Regions from separate parts of the Lysinibacillus sp. NPDC094403 genome, predicted to be linked through region 2. Evidence: riboswitches for the same ligand, from Rfam matches in the RefSeq annotation. Region 2 holds a riboswitch; each other region holds the start of a gene.
What was found. Region 2 has a riboswitch for cobalamin ahead of ACQKMV_RS00480 (ABC transporter substrate-binding protein). Riboswitches for the same ligand answer to the same signal wherever they lie in the genome.
Positions count from the first base shown of each region.

Region 1: linked by a shared signal. The riboswitch ahead of ACQKMV_RS12490 (hypothetical protein) and the one ahead of ACQKMV_RS00480 (ABC transporter substrate-binding protein) in region 2 are both predicted to bind cobalamin.
Region 3: linked by a shared signal. The riboswitch ahead of ACQKMV_RS13875 (ATP:cob(I)alamin adenosyltransferase) and the one ahead of ACQKMV_RS00480 (ABC transporter substrate-binding protein) in region 2 are both predicted to bind cobalamin.

Region 1 is NZ_JBNNTL010000007.1:6,524-12,931, reverse strand. Features, by position in the region: gene ACQKMV_RS12510 (methyl-accepting chemotaxis protein) at 1-56, shown strand, start outside; gene ACQKMV_RS12505 (DUF4181 domain-containing protein) at 187-618, opposite strand; gene ACQKMV_RS12500 (amidase family protein) at 1,166-2,632, shown strand; gene ACQKMV_RS12495 (DUF2268 domain-containing putative Zn-dependent protease) at 2,608-2,850, shown strand; cobalamin riboswitch at 3,011-3,194, shown strand; gene ACQKMV_RS12490 (hypothetical protein) at 3,440-4,204, shown strand; gene ACQKMV_RS12485 (GTP-binding protein) at 4,705-6,408, opposite strand, start outside.
Region 2 is NZ_JBNNTL010000001.1:95,535-101,942, forward strand. Features, by position in the region: gene ACQKMV_RS00465 (MerR family transcriptional regulator) at 1-350, shown strand, start outside; gene ACQKMV_RS00470 (class I adenylate-forming enzyme family protein) at 343-1,845, shown strand; gene ACQKMV_RS00475 (acyl-CoA dehydrogenase family protein) at 1,847-3,514, shown strand; cobalamin riboswitch at 3,572-3,754, shown strand; gene ACQKMV_RS00480 (ABC transporter substrate-binding protein) at 4,005-4,970, shown strand; gene ACQKMV_RS00485 (FecCD family ABC transporter permease) at 4,967-5,968, shown strand; gene ACQKMV_RS00490 (adenosylcobinamide amidohydrolase) at 5,965-6,408, shown strand, end outside.
Region 3 is NZ_JBNNTL010000008.1:52,415-58,822, reverse strand. Features, by position in the region: gene ACQKMV_RS13895 (putative RNA methyltransferase) at 1-155, opposite strand, end outside; gene ACQKMV_RS13890 (MATE family efflux transporter) at 155-1,540, opposite strand; gene ACQKMV_RS13885 (tyrosine-protein phosphatase) at 1,761-2,528, opposite strand; gene ACQKMV_RS13880 (ABC transporter substrate-binding protein) at 2,914-3,876, opposite strand; gene ACQKMV_RS13875 (ATP:cob(I)alamin adenosyltransferase) at 3,878-4,420, opposite strand; cobalamin riboswitch at 4,622-4,829, opposite strand; gene ACQKMV_RS13870 (glutathione peroxidase) at 5,118-5,663, opposite strand; gene ACQKMV_RS13865 (hypothetical protein) at 5,895-6,408, opposite strand, start outside.

The DNA of each region.
Region 1 (6,408 bases), on a different contig from region 2:
TATGTGTACAAGCTGAAAATTTACAAAAGCTTACACAAAGATTTAGTGGACAATAATTGAAAGAACTATATTACTTAATAAAAAAGGGCTATTTTGCAGGAATAAATTTTCTGCGAAATAGCCTTTATTATTTTATACCAAGTGCATTGATTTACCGGTGTTATCAACTGCTTAATAGATTCGGTATTAAACATTAAATAAGCCGAAAAAACCAGTTGTTATCACCAAAAATACTATGCTGATCATAAACATCAGTTCTGCGATAGTAGCAAGAAAATCTCTTTTATTATCCGCGTATTTCCATTCCATAAATGCTCGTAACATTTCAGATGTTACTAAAAAGACAATTAATATAAACCATGTTTTGAAAAACCAAGGAATTCCAATTGTGTCATTGTATATCGTGTAATAAGAACTTATTAATAATAGACTTGTAAAAATTATTCGTACAGACCAATCTAGTTTTTTATGTCTTTCGTTAATGTGATTATAAGAAAACCATTTCTTTCTTTCGACACCTAACAGCTTTCTAATGATAAATCCAAAAATACTAATTACTAAAACAAGCACAATTAGAAAAAGCATTAGTGTTCCAAATTGGATATTAATATTATTCAATTTCATTCACCTCTCAACCTGATCTTTTCTTGAGATAGTAGCGCCAGATTATTTATGTACTCTTATTGCTTGAACAATTAATGAAAATCCTATAATACATAAACTCCCTGATAAAACATGAAGGGTAATATTCCATCCTTCACTGACTTTTTGAAAATATTTGATATATAAAGACACGCCATATATGCACATTGTGACACCCCAAATACCTCTAAGCTTCTTCATATGATCCCGTTCCCACCCATTTCTAAACTAACTGAAAATTTTATCTGTATAGAAAGTGTAGCACATCAGATCATTATTTGGTAATTAATTGGAGAGTGTGAGACAAACAGAAGCACAGGTTATATACATAAACTTAAGCCATTAGATTAATATGTGTGGGGCAGTTTAACATTTATGTTTACACGTTAACTACTTGTCGAGCTTTGAGTTAGCATGCATACTTATCCGACTGCGGGTGGCTGAGGAGGCTTTGAAATTTAATTATGTTTTAGGTATAAATTGATTTTTTGGTATAATCTTGAAAGAAGGGTGGGGAACATGAATGGAGAAATATTTTAATAGTTTTCTTAAAGAAGAATTGTCAGTAATCGATATTCAGAAAGCTATGGTACAAGGTGATATAACATCAAAAGAATTAACTATGTATTATTTACACAGAATTGCTAACTATGATCAAGGTGGACGAAAAATTAATTCTATGCTTGAAATTAATCCTGAAGCGATATTTATTGCTGAAGCTTTAGATGAGGAAAGAATGACGAAAGGGACTAGAGGGCCTCTACACGGAATTCCGGTTGTTTTAAAAGACAATATCGAAACGAAAGATTTTATGCATACTAGTGCAGGCGCAATAGCATTAGAAAACTATTTAGCTAAGCAAGATGCATTTCTAGTAAAAAAGCTTCGTGAAGCGGGGGCTGTAATTTTAGGGAAAGCAAATATGACTGAATTAGCGAACGGTATGTCGAGTACGATGTGGGCAGGCTATAGTTCTCGAGGTGGACAAACACTTAATCCTTATGGTGATCCAGAACTTTTTGTAGGAGGATCTAGCACGGGCTCGGCAGTAGCAGTAGCATCGAATTTTTCTGTTTTATCAATTGGAACTGAGACAGACGCCTCGATATTAAATCCTGCTATTCAAAATTCAGTTGTCGGCATAAAACCGACTGTTGGGCTAATTAGCCGACGAGGCATTATACCGTTTACTTACTCTCAAGACACAGCAGGGCCAATGGCTAGAACAGTAACAGATGCAGCTATTTTATTGGGAGTATTAACAGGAGTAGATCAAGACGACGTCGCTACATATAAAAGTGAAAGAAGGTTATTTAAGGATTACACCAGTTTTTTAGATGCTACAGGATTAAAGGGCGCTAGAATTGGAGTGTATAATAATGCCCCGAAAGCTTATTATGACTCAGGAGAATATGATGAAACACTTTTTAATAATGCAATTCAGGTTATAAGAGAGCAAGGAGCCGTTATTATTGAAGACATCGAGATTCCTTCTTTCCATAGAGACTGGAAATGGGGAGTACCGCAATATGAATTAAAGCATAGTTTAAATAATTTCCTTGTCAATCTACCTTCACACATGCCTGTACATTCTATCTCTGAGTTAATTCAATTTAATAAACTATCGAAAGAAAACTCGTTGAAATATGGGCAGGATAAATTGGAATCGAGAGAGTATTTACCGAACACGTTAAGAGATCCTGAATATTTAAATGCAAAATTAGAGGATTTGTATTTTTCTCAAGAGCAAGGAATCGACTATACATTAAAAAAATATGAATTAGATGCGATTATCTTTCCATCATATATAGGTTCGACAATTAGTGCAAAAGCTGGTTATCCGTCTATTGCCGTCCCAGCAGGGTATATGGAAAATGGGAGACCATTTGGCATAACTTTCGCAGGAACTGCATTTAGTGAAGATGTTCTAATAAAACTCGCATTTTCATTTGAGCAAGCAACTAAATTACGAAAAGCTCCGAAGATGTAATAAGAACCTCTGGTAGACAAAGTAAACACCGTAATTCTCGGACTTACGAAATTATTATGGGAGGTAACGGCCTTCCAAGTTTATATGGTTACGGTGTAGGCTATAAATTGGTTAAATCCTATCTTGATTTGAACCCAACTTTAACACCAGAGGAATGGACTGCCCTAAGTTCAAAAGAATTTTTTGAAAAAGGAAATTACCTCGAAAACTATAATTAACAATTTTTTATGTAACACATTTTGGGAAAGAAAATAGCTAGAAGATAAAGAACAAGAAACTGGAATATATTGTGTCATTTGACTTAGAAAATACACTCCTTTACAATTGAATTTAATAATCTAATAGGAATGTGTAGTCACTAGGATTCCTATGACAACTGAATAGCGTGAAATAATAGGTGTAAATTGCGTGCAATTTACTTAAAAGGGAAATCGGTGCAAATCCGACACTGTCCCGCAACTGTAAATGTGAGCGACTTTTCAAATACCACTGTTTAACGACGGGAAGGGGAAAAGTAGCGATGATCATAAGTCAGGAGACCTGCCTATTATGAGTACACACCATAACCCTACGAGGAATAGGAGGTGGCATGTTGACAAAACAGAATGCTCTGTTCGTCACTGTACGTCAAACGCCCAAGATAAAAGAAGGTATTTGCTATCAAGCTAATTCTTTCATATTTGGGCATTGTTTGACTTTATGTGATGAACGAAAGAGATAGAATGAAGGATTTCCTCGGTTAATAGGAAATCCTTTTTTTACTGATGACTTCCGTTTTGAAAATATGTACGAAAAGAGGATGCACGTATGAAGAATATTCATGTATGTACAGCACAGCAATCGCAATATTTAGATATGAAAATTTGTAAACAGCCACGCACTGAAGTTTCAAAGAAAGCTACAACAAGAATGGTTGTAGAATCACTTGTTGATCAATTAATAGCTAGCAATCTTATTAGTAATGAACGATTATTTGAGCAAATTCTATATAACAAAGACATTATTTGGATTCAAAATGAAAGTATTAATGGGCACCTTTTTGCAAAGGCAAATATTACAGATCAGCTTAAAACAAAAACAAATAGTTTTATGATGTATATGCCGACAAATCCAATTGTGTATGAGGTAAATGGTGAGCATTACCATTTAATTACACGCATTGATTCGACTCGTGCAAAACCAAATTTAGAGCGACTTTCCCAAGCTCCAAAGCCAATACTAAGTGCTGCCCGTGCTAATGATTTATTGTGTTCGATAGTAATGCGCTTTTATGAAACATATTTAGAGGATTTATCTCAAGTAGCTCATAAAGACAAAAAACTGATGAATTTTGTAGAGCGAGAGTATTATCAATTTTTAGAAGCAGTGCAGGAACTAAATGATTATCATTTAAACTGGCACCCACGTGGTAACGGTCATGAGCTATTGTTAGCATTGATTGATAAATTGCAACTATTGAAAAGTCGACCTGGCAAGGTTTTAATTGATTTTTCTAATTCCCATAGCTACGTTCTAGTGGAACCTTCATATCGCATGTTCAAACAGGCACAGAAAAAAGTACAAGCTTTATAAATTGAATTAGCACGAGATGAAGAAGAATACCCGCGAAAGCAGAGCAAATACCCGCGATAGGGAGTAGAATACCCGCGCGAAGCAAGAGAATACCCGCGGAAGCAGAGTAAATACCCGCGCGAGGGCAGAATATCCGCGGAAACAGAGCAAATACCCGCGAAAGGAAGTAGAATACCCGCGCGAAGCAAGAGAATACCCGCGGAAGCAGAGCAAATACCCGCGAAAGGAAGTAGAATACCCGCGCGAAGCAAGAGAATACCCGCGGAAGCAGAGTAAATACCCGCGCGAGGGCAGAATATCCGCGGAGGCAGAGCAAATACCCGCGAAAGGAAGTAGAATACCCGCGGAAGCAGAGCAAATACCCGCGAAAGGGAAGAGAATACCCGCGCGAGCGCAGAATACCCACGCGAAGCAAGAATCCCCACGATAGCACAGTAAATCCCCACGAAACATAAAAAACAGGACAATGATATATAACAAATCATGTCCTGTTTTTAAATTTACTTAATACAATGCATAGCTTCCTCTGCTTCATGCCATGGAACGGAGTAGCCCTTGCCTTTTGCACAAAAAATGCTAGAAGATGTATATTCAGGGTCGGCGTTCTTATCGTAGCCAATTTGCGCAATAATGTCTTCTGTATTGTGACACATATCATAACCATCAAATTGTAGAGAAAGTACGCCCTTACCATTGGTGTAGGCGGCAAAGGTTGTACTGTAGCTCATAAATGTTGCGACAGGGGCTCGGCCAGTTAAAATCGCATCATTTTCAGTTAAGATTGGCGCGTCAAATGTACCAGCAGCTTGCTGAATGTCGGTCATCATGCGACCAATAAAATCACTAGGCGCTTTGAGCTTAAAGCGGTAATAGGGCTCTAGTAATACATTTTCTGCTTGCTCCAGCCCTTGTCGTAATGCACGGAATGTTGCCTCGCGGAAATCGCCACCGTCAGTATGTTTAATGTGTGCGCGTCCCGTTAAGAGAGTGAAGCGAATATCTGTCACAGGAAAACCGGTTAACAGCCCATGATGATCGCGCTCAAATAGATGTTTTTCAATGAGTCGTTGATGCCCAACAGATAAATCATCCGCGTGACATGCATTGACAAATGTATTACCAGTACCGCGAGTATTTGGCTCCATTAATAAATGTACTTCTGCATAATGCTTTAATGGCTCAAAATGACCATAGCCTGTCACGGTTGTTGTGATCGTTTCCATATATAAAATCTGTGGTTCGCTAAATGAGATATCTAGCGAGAAGCGTTTGTTAAGCACGTCAATAAGAACCTCGAGTTGGATGACACCCATAATATGAACATGAATTTCTTGGAATTTTTCTTGCCATAGTACACGTAATGATGGTTCTTCTGCTTCGAGTGTGCGGAAAATCTTTAAAACTTCTTTTATATGCTGATCGCCCTCATATTGTACTTTCGCTTGTAATGTAGGTACTAATTCATAGGGCTGCGGGTTACCGGAATTGCCAATGATATTTCCAATGTTGGCTTCACTAAGCCCTTTAACTGTGAAAATTTCCCCAGCTTCGACCTCTTGAGCTGTTTCATAACGACTGCCATTGTATTGCCGAATTTCAGTCACTTTTTCTGTTACATTTCCAAATGAAAATTCATCACGCACATGCAACGTTCCCTGCAATGCCTTTAAAAAAGTTAAACGTTGATGTCCATCATGACGAATTTTAAACACCTCACCTTGGAACGGGGCATCGTTATGAAAATGTGTCTTTGTAAGTAGGGGAAGCTGTGCTAGGAATTCCTTTATCCCAATATCTTTTAAGGCAGAGCCAGTAAAACACAAAAAGGCCTTTTCCTGTTTAATCATCGTTTGTAAATGAGAAAGGCAGCTAGAGCTATCCAATGTCTCATTAAGAAAAGCATCTAAAAGCTGCTCATCACGTTCGGCAAGCCATTCCATCATCGAATAAGGAACATAGTCGGAACGGAGCGGTTCATCTACGAGTAGTACATCCTCAGAGCAATCCTTATGAAGCTGTGCCATAACGGCTTTAACATCTGCCCCTTCACGGTCAATTTTATTGATAAAGAAAAAGGTTGGGACGTGATATTGGCGTAAAAGTTGCCACACTGTTTCAGTATGACCTTGTATTCCTTCAACCGCACTAACAATAATAATGGCATAATCCATAACTCGAATGGCACGCTCCATCTCTGGGGAGAA
Region 2 (6,408 bases):
CAACACGGACAATTCGTTATTATGAGGAGCTAGGGCTGCTTAATCCCAATCGGTCATCTACAAATCAACGAACCTTTTCAAAAAAAGAATTAGCAAAGCTTAAGCTTATTTTCCGAGGAAAGCGTTACGGTTTTTCACTTGAGGAGATAAAGGAGATGGTATTGCTGTTTGATTATGATCGCACGGGCATTCAGCAGTTGGAGCGTACGGTCGAATATGGGGAGCAAAAAATTCAAGAAATTGATGACAAAATAGCGGAGCTTGTACAGATGAAAATGGAGATACAGCAATTACAAGGCATTTTTACAGAAAAGTTAGCGACTTTAAAGGGAGAGATGCACGATGAATAGTTCGAATTTGTTAGCACGTAATGCGCGAAAGTATCCTATGAGTGATGCTGTTGTTTGCCAAGGCAGACGAGTGTCTTATCGTGATTTAGATGAGCAAGTGACACGTCTTAGTCATGCTTTATTAGAGCAAGGGGTGCGCCAAGGCGATAAAGTCATCATTTTTATGCCAAATGTTGTAGAGTTTGTTGTTAGCTATTTTGCAATTCAGCGCATTGGTGCTATTGTCGTTCCAGTAAATGCGAAATTTACGCTGCAAGAGGTCGAATATGTAGCGCAGCATGCTGATGCTAAAGCTATTCTAGTACATGAGGCAATTTTTGCAGCAGTCGAAAACATCACGGTAATTTCTTTAAAAATCAAAACAGGTCAAGAGCATGCTGGTTGGCTAAACTATGAAACTCTTATTCAACATGCAAGCATTCAAACAATTGATTGCCAGTTGAATGAAGATGATGTTTCGACGATTTTATATACATCGGGTACAACGGGAAAACCAAAGGGTGTGTTGTTTAGTTATCGCAATATTTTAACTGTAGCACAAATGATTGCAGTAGAAATGGAAGTAAAGCCCGAAAGCCGAATCCTTCTCATGATGCCGTTGACGCATTCAGCTCCATTACATCTATTTTTAATGGCTGGAGTATTCGTTGGCTCAACAAACGTGCTAACACCAACATTTACGCCTGATTTGTTTATTGATTCAATAGAGCAGGAAAGGACAACGCATTTCTTTGGCGCACCTGTTGCCTATTTGTTAACGGCCCAAATGCCAAGATTGCAAACAGCGGATTTATCATCGATGAAATGGTGGGTTTATGGTGGCGCGCCTTTATCACAAAATGAAGTCCAATTTTTACAAAAAGCATTCCAAACAGATAATTTAACGTGTGTCTATGGCTTAACAGAGGCTGGTCCAAATGGTTCGTTATTGTTTGGCAGAGAGCATGCAACGAAAGCAGGAAGTATTGGCCGCCGTGCACCACTTGGAGCGGAGCTGCGTATTATCAACGACGAAGGAGAAGATGTCAGTGTTGGTGAAGTAGGAGAAATCGTCTTACTTGGTGAAGGCAATATGCTCGGCTATTACAAGGATGATGTTGCAACAAAGGCTGCGTTTATAGATGGCTGGTTGAAAACAGGTGATTTAGCGCGCATAGATGAGGACGGCTATATTTGGATTGTCGATCGCAAAAAGGATGTTATTTTTTCAGGCGGTGTGAATATTTATCCGAAAGAAATAGAAGATAGTATGTTGCGCTATGAGGGGATATTTGAAGTGGCTGTTATCGGTGTGCCACATCCGGAGTGGGGAGAAACGGTGAAGGCCGTTTATGCCGCCAAAACGGAAATTGACGAGGACGAACTTAAAGCTTTTTTGGAGGAGCATCTTGCTAAATATAAAATTCCGCGCATTTTTGAACGCGTGGAAGCACTACCACGAAATGCATCAGGCAAAATACTAAAACAAACCTTAAAGGGACAAGAGGTGAGATAGCATGAAGGTTTTACAGCAGGAAGAAATGAAAACAACAAACTTTTTTAAAGAGAATGATACACTTCATAAAGTTTTAGAAATGATGCTAGATAAAGAGTTTGTGGAATATGCAACACGTGAGCTAACAGATTTCGGTGAGCTTTGTGCTGGAGATATTGATGTGAGAGCCAAACATACGGATAGAGAGGGTGAACCTCGATTACAAAGGTATAATGCTTATGGTGAAGAAGTGTCAGATGTTTGGGTCAATGATGGCTATAAAAGAACAATTGAAGAGACGTATAATACCGGCATTGTTGGCTATGTGCATAAGGATATTCCGCAATTAGGTAGAAAGGGCAACTATGTTTACAGCTTTGCTCAAGGTTATTTACTATCACATACGGAGCCAGGCTTTTACTGTCCTGTTACTTTAACAATGGCAACGGCTTTTTTACTTGATCATTATGCAAGTGATGAGGTGAAGGAGCGATTTTTACCACATGTTTGTGCAACAGGAGAGACAGAGCTATATGAGGGGGCTACTTTTTTAACGGAGCGTCAAGGTGGCTCTGATGTTGGTGCGAATGTTGTAGAGGCAAGACAGGACGGCGATCAATATCGTTTATATGGTGAGAAATATTTCGCGTCTAACGCAGGAATGTGTGGGGTAGCCATGGTATTGGCACGTATGGAAGGGGCTCAGGCAGGTTCAAAGGGCTTAACATTATTTGCAGTTCCATGGCGAAATGAAGATGGCACTGTTAATAACCTTCGCATTCGACGTTTAAAGGATAAGCTGGGTGTTAAAGCAGTACCTTCAGGTGAGGTGGAATTTGATGGTGCGCTAGCTTACGTTGTGGGTGATCCAAATAAAGGAATTTACTATATGCTGGAGGCGCTTAATTTATCAAGAATTTGTAATGCGGTTGCTTCTATAGGCATTATGCGCCGCGGATATTTAGAGGCGAAGCACTATGTGACAAATCGTCATGCATTTGGTAAGCCTTTAACGCAATACCCTATGATTCAGGATACGCTAGGGAAATTCGCTGCCAAGCTTCATGTGGAAGTTGCTACGGTTTTTGATCTTATTCAGCTGTACGATAAGGTAACTAGTGGACAGGGGAATAAAGAGGACATCATTTTAAATCGCTTGTATATTGCGATCATGAAAAAAGAAACGGCAGAGCAAGCTGTACATTATGCTAGTGAAGCAATTGAATTACATGGCGGAAACGGCTATATTGAAGATTTTGTTACACCTCGGTTATTAAGAGATGCGCAGGTACTTACTGTGTGGGAGGGGACAGCGAATATTTTAGCTTTAGAGCTCATTCGTTTAGTTGATAAGTTTCATGTGCACGAAATGTTTGTTCGTGTCATGGAGGAACGTCTAGAAAAACTAGCTGACAGTCCATTAGTCAAAATTGTAGTGAAGCAATTAGCTAAACTAGATTCAACTTTGCAAACATTTAGCCGTTTAGATGATGCGACGAAAACGTTTGAGGCAAAAAAGGTCGCAGAGAAAATGGCACATTTATATGAAAGTGTTGTAGCAGTTGAATGGGCGCAAAGATTCGGCGGCAAATATGAGAAGCTAGCAGATATTTATTTAGAGAACACATGGGCATTGCGAGAAATGGGGGCCCCAATGAAAACCGTACAGTATTTCTCAGACATAGTTTAATCGATTAGAGGTCGTCTCGAATGGGGGCGACTTTTTTGATTTTCATGTATAATGAAATCAACTGAATATTATAAAGGTTCTTTACTAATGTAAAGTGAAAAGGGAAATCGGTGTAATTCCGATGCGGTCCCGCCACTGTATGTGTGAGTTTTTTCAATCTGCGCCACTGAAAATTTCGGGAAGGCTTGAAAAAACGTAAGGAGCACGAGCCAGGAGACCTGCCTTTATAGAAAACACGTTGTAGCCTACGAGGATAGGATGGTGGATTTTGTATATGTATTTTTGTGCAAATTTGACCCCCTCATTTTTTATGATGAGGGGTATTTGTTTTGTAAGATAAATGTCGATAAATTTGAAAGAGTGGATGATAATCTCACAATGCTGGGCGATAAACCCACAACCTTGGGCGATAAAAACAAAAATATATCGATAAATCAGAAAAACAAGTCATTAACTATATGCACAGATAGACTTAGGGGGATTCATTCGCATGAAGAAAATTTGGAAAATAGGATTATCAGCATTTTTAGCTATTGGCTTGCTGGCTGCATGTAATACTAAAGAGGCAACAAATGAAAAGCCGGCAACTTCTGAGCCACAAGAGATATCAAAAGTAGATCAAGCAACATTTCCAATGACGATAACGGATGCTACTGGCAAAGATATTACGCTAGAAGCACCTCCAGAAAAAATTGTCTCTCTCATTCCGAGTAACACAGAAATTTTATTTAGCCTTGGCCTAAATAATGAAATAGTTGGTGTAACAGATAATGACGATTATCCATCAGAGGCAACTAAAAAAGAAAAGGTCGGTGGTATGGATTATAATATCGAACAAATTATTGCTTTAACACCAGATATCGTTTTTGCGCATGCATCGGGTATGGGTTACTCAAAAGGAGCAATTGAACAGCTTGAGGCTGCAGGTGTGAAAGTATTTGTTGTAGCGGATGCAAAAAACTTTGATGAAACATACACAACGATTGAACAGCTTGGTCGTGCAACAGGAAAATTAGAAGAGGCTAAAAAAATTGTCGCAAATATGAAGGCAAAAGTTAAAGAAATTGAAGCAAAACTTGAGGGTGTTGAACCAAAGAAAGTATTTGTAGAGTCATCCGATGAGCCAGAAATTTATACAGCTGGTAAAGGTACATTTATGAATGAAATGCTAGAAATGATTCATGCCGAAAATGTGGCAGCAGATTCAAATAGCTGGTATAAAATTGATGCAGAACAAATTATCGCGAAAAATCCAGATGTCATTGTAGTGGCATATAATTATGTACCTGATATTTTAACGAAAATTCCAAAACGTCCAGGCTTTGAGACAATTACGGCCGTAAAAACTAAAGCTATTGTACAAGTGGATGAAAATACGACAAGCCGTCAAGGTCCTCGATTAGCAGATGGTCTTGAGGAATTAGCGAAGGCCGTCTACCCAGAGGCGTTTAAATGAGTAAAACAATTGTAGCCTATATAATAGCGATTACGCTTCTAGTCATTAGCATCTGGTGTGGTGTAGCGATAGGCTCGGTTCATATTCCACTAGAAGTATTGTGGAATAAGGCGGCTGATGAAACAGCTGCCAATATTTTATGGAAGATTCGGTTACCTAGAGTTTTGCTGGCAGGGCTTGTAGGGGCATCACTTGCTATTGCAGGGGCAGCTTTTCAAGGTTTATTAAAAAACCCTTTGGCTGATCCTTATACGTTAGGTGTTTCCTCTGGTGCATCAGTGGGTGCAGTTATGACGATTTTCTTTAGTATGTCCATACCTGTAGTCGGCCATTTTACGTTACCGACCTTTAGTATGATAGGTGCCATATTAACGATGGTAGCTGTCATGGGTTTTGCTAGAATAGTAGACCGCTCGCTAAAAATGGAAACTCTTATATTAACAGGGGTTATATTTAGTTCATTTTTAGGTTCCTTGATTTCGTTAATGATTGCATTATCTGGTGAAGAGCTACGGCAAGTTATCGGATGGCTACTCGGCTCAGTATCGATGCGGGGTTGGCCTTTTGTTCAAATGATTATTCCGTTTGTGATAATTGGCTCAATTATGCTTTGGACACAAAGACGCGAGTTAAACGTTCTGTTATATGGAGAAGAACGCGCAAAGCATTTAGGTGTCAATGTTAAACGCAGTAAATATATTATTTTAGTGGGTGGATCAATGTTGACAGGAGCTGCGGTAGCTGTTTCTGGAACGATTGGCTTTGTTGGTTTAGTAGTTCCTCATATGACGAGAATGATTTGGGGTTCAGATCACCGTCATTTATTGCCATTATCATTTTTAAATGGTGCAACATTGCTGATTATTTGTGATTTAGTAGCACGAACAATTATTATGCCAAGAGAGCTACCGATTGGTGTAATTACTGCATTTATTGGGGCGCCCGTTTTTTCCTATATTTTTTATAAGCAACGTAGAGGCAAGGGGGTACGGGCATGATTGTTGTTGAACATCTTTCTGGTGGCTATGAAGACGTACCGATCGTCCAGGATATAAGTTTTTCTGTTAAAAAAGGAAAAATACTAGGGATTTTAGGGCCGAATGGTAGTGGGAAATCTACATTGTTAAAAGTAATAAGTGGCATACTACCAGCAACTGCAGGCACTATATTAATAGATGGTAAAAATAGTAGCTCTTACAATGCTCGTGCTTTAGCAAAAAAAATGGCGGTGCTGCCACAATTACATGCTAATGCCTTTTCAAACAGTGTACGAGAGGCGGTATCTCTTGGACGTTATCCACATCAAACAGGCTTTTTTTCGAGCTGGACTGATCGTGATGAACAGGCAGTCCAACATGCAATGATGCAAACAGGTGTGAAACGCTATGAACAGACATCGATGGAATTTTTATCGGGCGGTGAACAGCAAAGAGTTTTT
Region 3 (6,408 bases), on a different contig from region 2:
CCCTGCTTGGCAATATCAAAAGAATGATTTGAGGAACATACTAATCTACCCTGCTCAATAACACTCATTGACTCCTGACAAATTGGACAAGCAAAAAGCGTAATATTTTTATCCATTAAGGCTGCCCCTGCAGCTCTTTTAGAAAGTGCTCCCATTAATTTACCTCCTTCTGTTCTGTAGGTGAAACAAGTGCAAAACGCTCCCACTTACGACTTCTCCATCTAAAGTATACGATAATGGCTCGCATCCATTCATCTGCCGAAATCGCTAGCCAAATACCTACTAAACCCCAGTCTAAAACGAATACAAATAAGTAACCGAGTGGAAGGCTCATACATACCATTGATAAGAAACCGATTTTCACTGGGAATCTTGCATCCCCTGAGGCACGTAATGAGTTAATAACCACAATATTCATTGTACGCCCTGTCTCAAGTAGAATGCTTAAAGCGAGGACAGATGCTCCGATTGCTATGACCTCTGGATTATCAGTAAAAACGTGCATAAGTTGCTTACGGAATATCGTCACAACTGCTACCATAGTTATCGTAAAGGCAAAAGCTGCACGTACACTTGACCAAAGCTGATGATAAGCTTGATCTTTTTTACCAGCACCCACATTTCGCCCAATAATTATTGCTGTACCTGTACCGATTGCAATCGCAAACAAATACGTAAACATTGAAATATTCATGGCATATTGTCTTGCTGCTAGTGTCTCTGAACCTAAATACGTTGCATAATAAAGGAAGACAATCTGACAGAACTGATAAAGCACCTGCTCAAATGCTGACGGTAAGCCTATATTTAATATTTTTCGAACATATTCCTTTGAATACTCAAAATAGTATTCTAGCTTCACTCTTACTTCCATGACTTGATACAACAACCAGAAAAACACAAGAACCGCTAATCCACGACTTATAACTGAAGAAATAGCCGCTCCTTTTACACCTAGCTCCGGTAATCCAAGGTTACCAAAAATTAAACCGTAGTTTAATACAACATGTAGCACATTCATCCCCAGAGATACATACATCGTTTGCTTTGTCCATCCATGCACACGGATAATCGCTGCTAACGCATTTATAACTGCCTGTAAAAAAATGAAGCTTCCTATAATCACCAAATAGCTTTGGGCGTATTTAAGCACTTCCCCCTGCAAGTTCATCATGGTCATTAAATGACTCGAAAAGAAGAAAAATAAAACACTCATCAAAAGTCCAACGGCCAAATTCATCGTTACTGCTAAAGCGGAAATCTTCGCCGCTTCAAAAACGCGCCTTGAGCCTAAATATTGAGATACAACAATGGAAGCACCATTACCAACTACTTCAAGTATTAAAATTGCAATATGAATATATTGATTGGCTGCACCAACCCCGGATACAGCATTATCTGATAAAGCACTAAGCATAAAAGTATCGGCTAATCCCATTAACATAAATAAAAATACTTCCAAGAATATCGGCCACGTTAAATGGAATAAACTTAACTTGTTTGTCTCTTTTATATCACTTTCTCTCAATGCATCTGCCAATACTTTTCACTTCTCCTATACGCTTTATAAAGATTTTTACGGGCAGTACCTGACGCTTCGCTTTCAATAAAGATAAATTACTGCCCGTTAACGCGGGATAAAAATATATAGTATCTTATCATAGATTTTTAGGCTATAAAGGGTTTTTTCTAATGAAACATGCAAAGCTAGTATAATACGTAAAAATCCCTTTCACAATTTTATGTGAAAGGGTTTCTTATTATATTAAGCAATGATCCTGCAATTGCTTACGTTTTTCTGTTGTTAAGCCAAACTCACTCTCTAAAAAAGCGGTCTTAGAGCCATATCGGTTTTCCATTGCATCAAATGCAGCTTGTAAATACTCCTCACTGGCAGACATTAAGGCATAAAATTGCTGTAATTCTTGATCGCTATAATCATGTTGGATTGTCTGAGCCATTCTCTCTACCAAAGGACGTAGATGTACATTCGTATCTAAATAGTCCTCCATAATCGTTTCCTCAGGTACATCTAAAGCAAGTAAAATAAGTGCGCTGCCAATACCTGTTCGATCCTTCCCGACAGCGCAATGATGAACAAGCCCTAAATTTTCAGGGTGTTGAATCATTGCCATTAACTCCTTGAACGAGGCATTATTAAAAGGCATTTGCGCGTAAAATTCTCGGAACATCTCTGGGCTTACAACCTTATAAAAATCTTTTCCACCAGTATTTGTAGGCATCTCAAAAGCATGATTTCCCTTTGCTGGTATTTGAATATTCTTGGCATACGGGAATACCGGATTAGGATTATTTTGAGCCTCATGGTTGTCTCGATAATCAAAAATTGTTTTCACATCTAGTGTTTCAAAAAGCTCCTTATCTGCTTTCGTCATTTTACCAAGTGCTGCTGAACGATAAATCAAACCATTCTTAACAGCACGACCATCTCTCGACTTATAACCACCCATATCACGGAAATTATAGACTGCCTCAAACGGAATAATCTTCATATCAAACTGTTTCACTCACTGCACCTCTCTCTGTTAGCAAGCATTCTTATCTCTATTTTATAGAACAATTCGATATAATACCAATTTTCGCACTAGGAAATGTTATACACTACTTAGAGCTTTAAGAGTATTTATTTGAGGGCTTCTTTGTCTGTCGGAGTGGAGCGGGTGGCCGTATTATCTGATCACTTCTCACCGAAGTAGAGCAGTTATCCACTCTTCCCGATCACTTCTTCCACAAAGCGGAGCACTTTTTCACCTTACCCGATCACTTTTTCCCCAAAGCGGAGCGGGGTCAAGGAATCTTCATAGTGAAGTGTTCACACTACCAGAGTAATTACCTATTAAAAAAGCTGCCCTTTTTAAAGGACAGCTCCAAAATTCTATTTTTCCATATAGACTATTTAAATAACTCAGGGTATGCGGCTTTTGCTATTAACTCAACAGCTTCGCCAATACGTGGACCTGGACGGTTCGAAATATCAGTATCTATATAGTAAACTGCTTTATTTTGAATGGCAGTGATTGAATTCCATCCATCACGAGAAAGGATTTCTGCCGCTGGATCTTTCACATAGTTTACTGTTGTTAAAATGACTTCTGGGTTTTTCGCAATGATATCTTCCTCAGATACCTTTGCCCAGCTTTTGAGGTCAGCAAAAACGTTCTTTACATTTGCAGCATTTAAAATCTCTTGTTGGAATGTACCAGAACCAGCTGTATATAAGTCTGGCTTTGGACTAATTTCTAAGTAGATATTTTTCGGTTCTTTCACATCTTTGACTTTCGCTTGGACTTCCGCAATTTTAGCTTTAATATCTTTATCTAACTTGTCGCCTTTATCTTTGATTCCCATTACCGTTGCGATTTGTTGGATATCCCCGTAAACATCATCAAATGATTTAGCTGATTGAATGGCAAACACTTTAATACCTGCATCTTCGAGACCTTTTAAGGCATTTAAATTTTCATCATCGCCTCCAGTCGTATAAGCAATAACGACATCTGGCTTTAACGCTAAAATACGCTCACTATTGAATTTTACAGTATCAGAAACACGCTCAATTTTTTGAGCTTCTTCTGGATACGAATCATACTCAGTTGCACCAACGATTTTATCACCCACACCTAAAGCAAATAAAATTTCTGTATTACTCGGCTGTAATGAAACAATAGTTTTAGGTACGGCATCAAACTCTACTTCTACGCCACGGTCATCCTTAACTTTATAGCTAGTTTTCTCAACTTGTTGATCTTCCTTAGAAATAGCATCTTTTTTAGTATCCTCTTTCGCACCACAGCCAACTAATACAAGTGCCAGCATCAACACAGAAAGCCATTGAAGTTTAAACATTTTCTTCATTTCATTGATTCTCCTTTTTCTTTTTCATCGGGTATGACTTACTAATAAACGGTATTTCGGCAATACCAGCATGCCGATTCATATAGACAGCCATTACAAAAAAAACATTGGCTAGCAATCCTAAATAATCAAAAAGAATAGCTGGTACTTCTCGTTCTTCAGATACTTTGTGCAAAATGCGATATGATTTTTTCGCCTCACTACGGCATAAATGTAATGCAGTAGCAGCCTCTGTTCCTTGAGGTAATACAAAGCTCTGTATTTCTTCCTTAACATGACTAACATAGAAATCATAACGATCACTTAGCCAAGTTAAATCATCTTCGGTTACCGCTAATTTACCTCGGACTGAGCCATTTACATGGTAAGCCATTGGCAAAATGGCTAATAAATCATCCGCTACTACCTCTAACGTTTCTTTTTTCACTGCTGCCAAAGCGACGCCAATATGTGTTGTAAGGCTATCCGTTCGAATTTCAAAATCTACTGTTGATGCCTTTTCACGCATAAATGGATAACAAGAAAAACGTGCATCTTTTTTCAAATCTAAGTCCCCGCTTTCTTTCATGAAAAATTCTTACTTTATAAACACCCTTAGATCTCATTAGGTGAATTAATAAGTGCACATAAAAAAACGCTGTTCCCACTCCTAAGGAAACAACGAAAATAACATAAATAGTGTGTCGTATAGACACGTCATAGCCTATGTATTTGCCGCATATTCTCCTAGCTTCCGAAGAGTTATCTATACGTTCAAACAAAGGTCGGTCTCCTGGCTTGTACAGTTCACTACATTCAATCATGTTGTGAGTCATAAAAAAACCTTCCCATCAAATAATTCGACAGTGGTATATCTTTATGATTCCTGTACTTACAGTTGCGGAAACAGCTTCGGTTTTTCACCGAATTCCCGATTATGCTATAGTTTAGCACCCTTATTCTGCAAGAATTATTCACTTGTAAAGCAGTTTAACATATATTGATAGGAAAAAATAGCTTTGAAATGAACGGAAAACAAATGAATACGAACAATAGTAAGCCCTTTTTCTACATAGCTATACAAAATCATTCTCTATTCTGATTTCACGAGAGTTAAAGTTATGGCTCTTCACAATATGTACTTGACTGCACATTCCACTGTAGGAGGAAGCTTTCCGTAAACTAAGCCTAATCCTCCCTCCATATGCTTTCATCAACCAACTTTTTTAATCAAAAACGGATTTTAGTATTGATCCAAGGTTTTATAAGATTCTTTCAATAGCTTGCTCAATATCAAGCTGTGAATCTGTAGGTTCGAAGCGTGCAACTGTTTTACCATTTGTATCTATTAAAAATTTTGTAAAGTTCCAGCGAATATTACGACCGTCTAAAAAACTAGGTGCAATTTGGATAATTGCTTCTGCTAGCATTTTTTCCTGCATACTTGCCTTGCCGAATTCGCGATAATCTATCTCGTGCTTTAAATAATTGAATAATGGGTGTGTCGCATCTCCATTTACGTGCACCAATTCAAAAATTGGGAATGTTACACCATAGTTGATTTTACAAAGTTGTGTAGTTTGTTCGCCGTCTTCAGGATTTTGATTATCAAATTGATCACAAGGAAAACCTAATACGACAAAATTATCTTTCCCATATTTGTCATACATTTTTTGTAAGTCTTCGAATTGATATGTAAAACGGCACTTGTTTGCTGTATTAACAATTAACAGCGTTTTTCCTCGATAAGTTTCCATTGATAATATTTCACCATTTGGCTTCTTTACTAAATAATTATAAATACTCATTGTTTAACTCCTTTTACTTTTTCATATATTATCAGGTGTGTTATTAACCATTTTAAAAGACAGCATTTTCCGCTAAGGGCATCAACAAACATTAGCAAAATTTCAACAAAAAAATCCTATTATCGGTCAATAATAAACCTATTTTTTCCTAATCAACACGCCTGGATATATTATAAACTAATTCTCTATCAACGAAAGAATTTTCATAAAAAAATAGCCATTCCACGAATTTTAATGGATGGCTTTCATATATTTTCTTTTGCTTTTAACATCTTGTTCTTCATCAATTAAACGCTCCGCAATTTTTAGCAGCTTCGGGTCTTTCGTCTCATCGAATAGCTTTTTAAAGGATACAATAATATCATAGCGTATTAATGTCGGGTGCTTTTCGTCTAAGCATATTTGAAACCTTTTCGCCAAATATGAAACGACTAAATCTCTTTGTACCTGCCCTGCTAAGCCTATTTTCCAAATTGCCTGCAAAGTATGCCTCGCAGTTACTGTTTTTTCATCATACGTTACTGCCCAAATCTTTAAAAAGTCCTCCAAAACCCTTTCTTCAGGATCACTTTTTGCTGCCAATGCGCATAAAAATTGTGCAGCACTTGCACGCACATGTCCATTTTTGTATGTAAGTGCCTGAACAAGTTGTTCCCAAACTGAATATGTCCAATCAACTGGTTCCTGCATAATTTTCATTAATTCTTCGTATGATTTGTATTGAATATCACGGTCACGCTCTGTT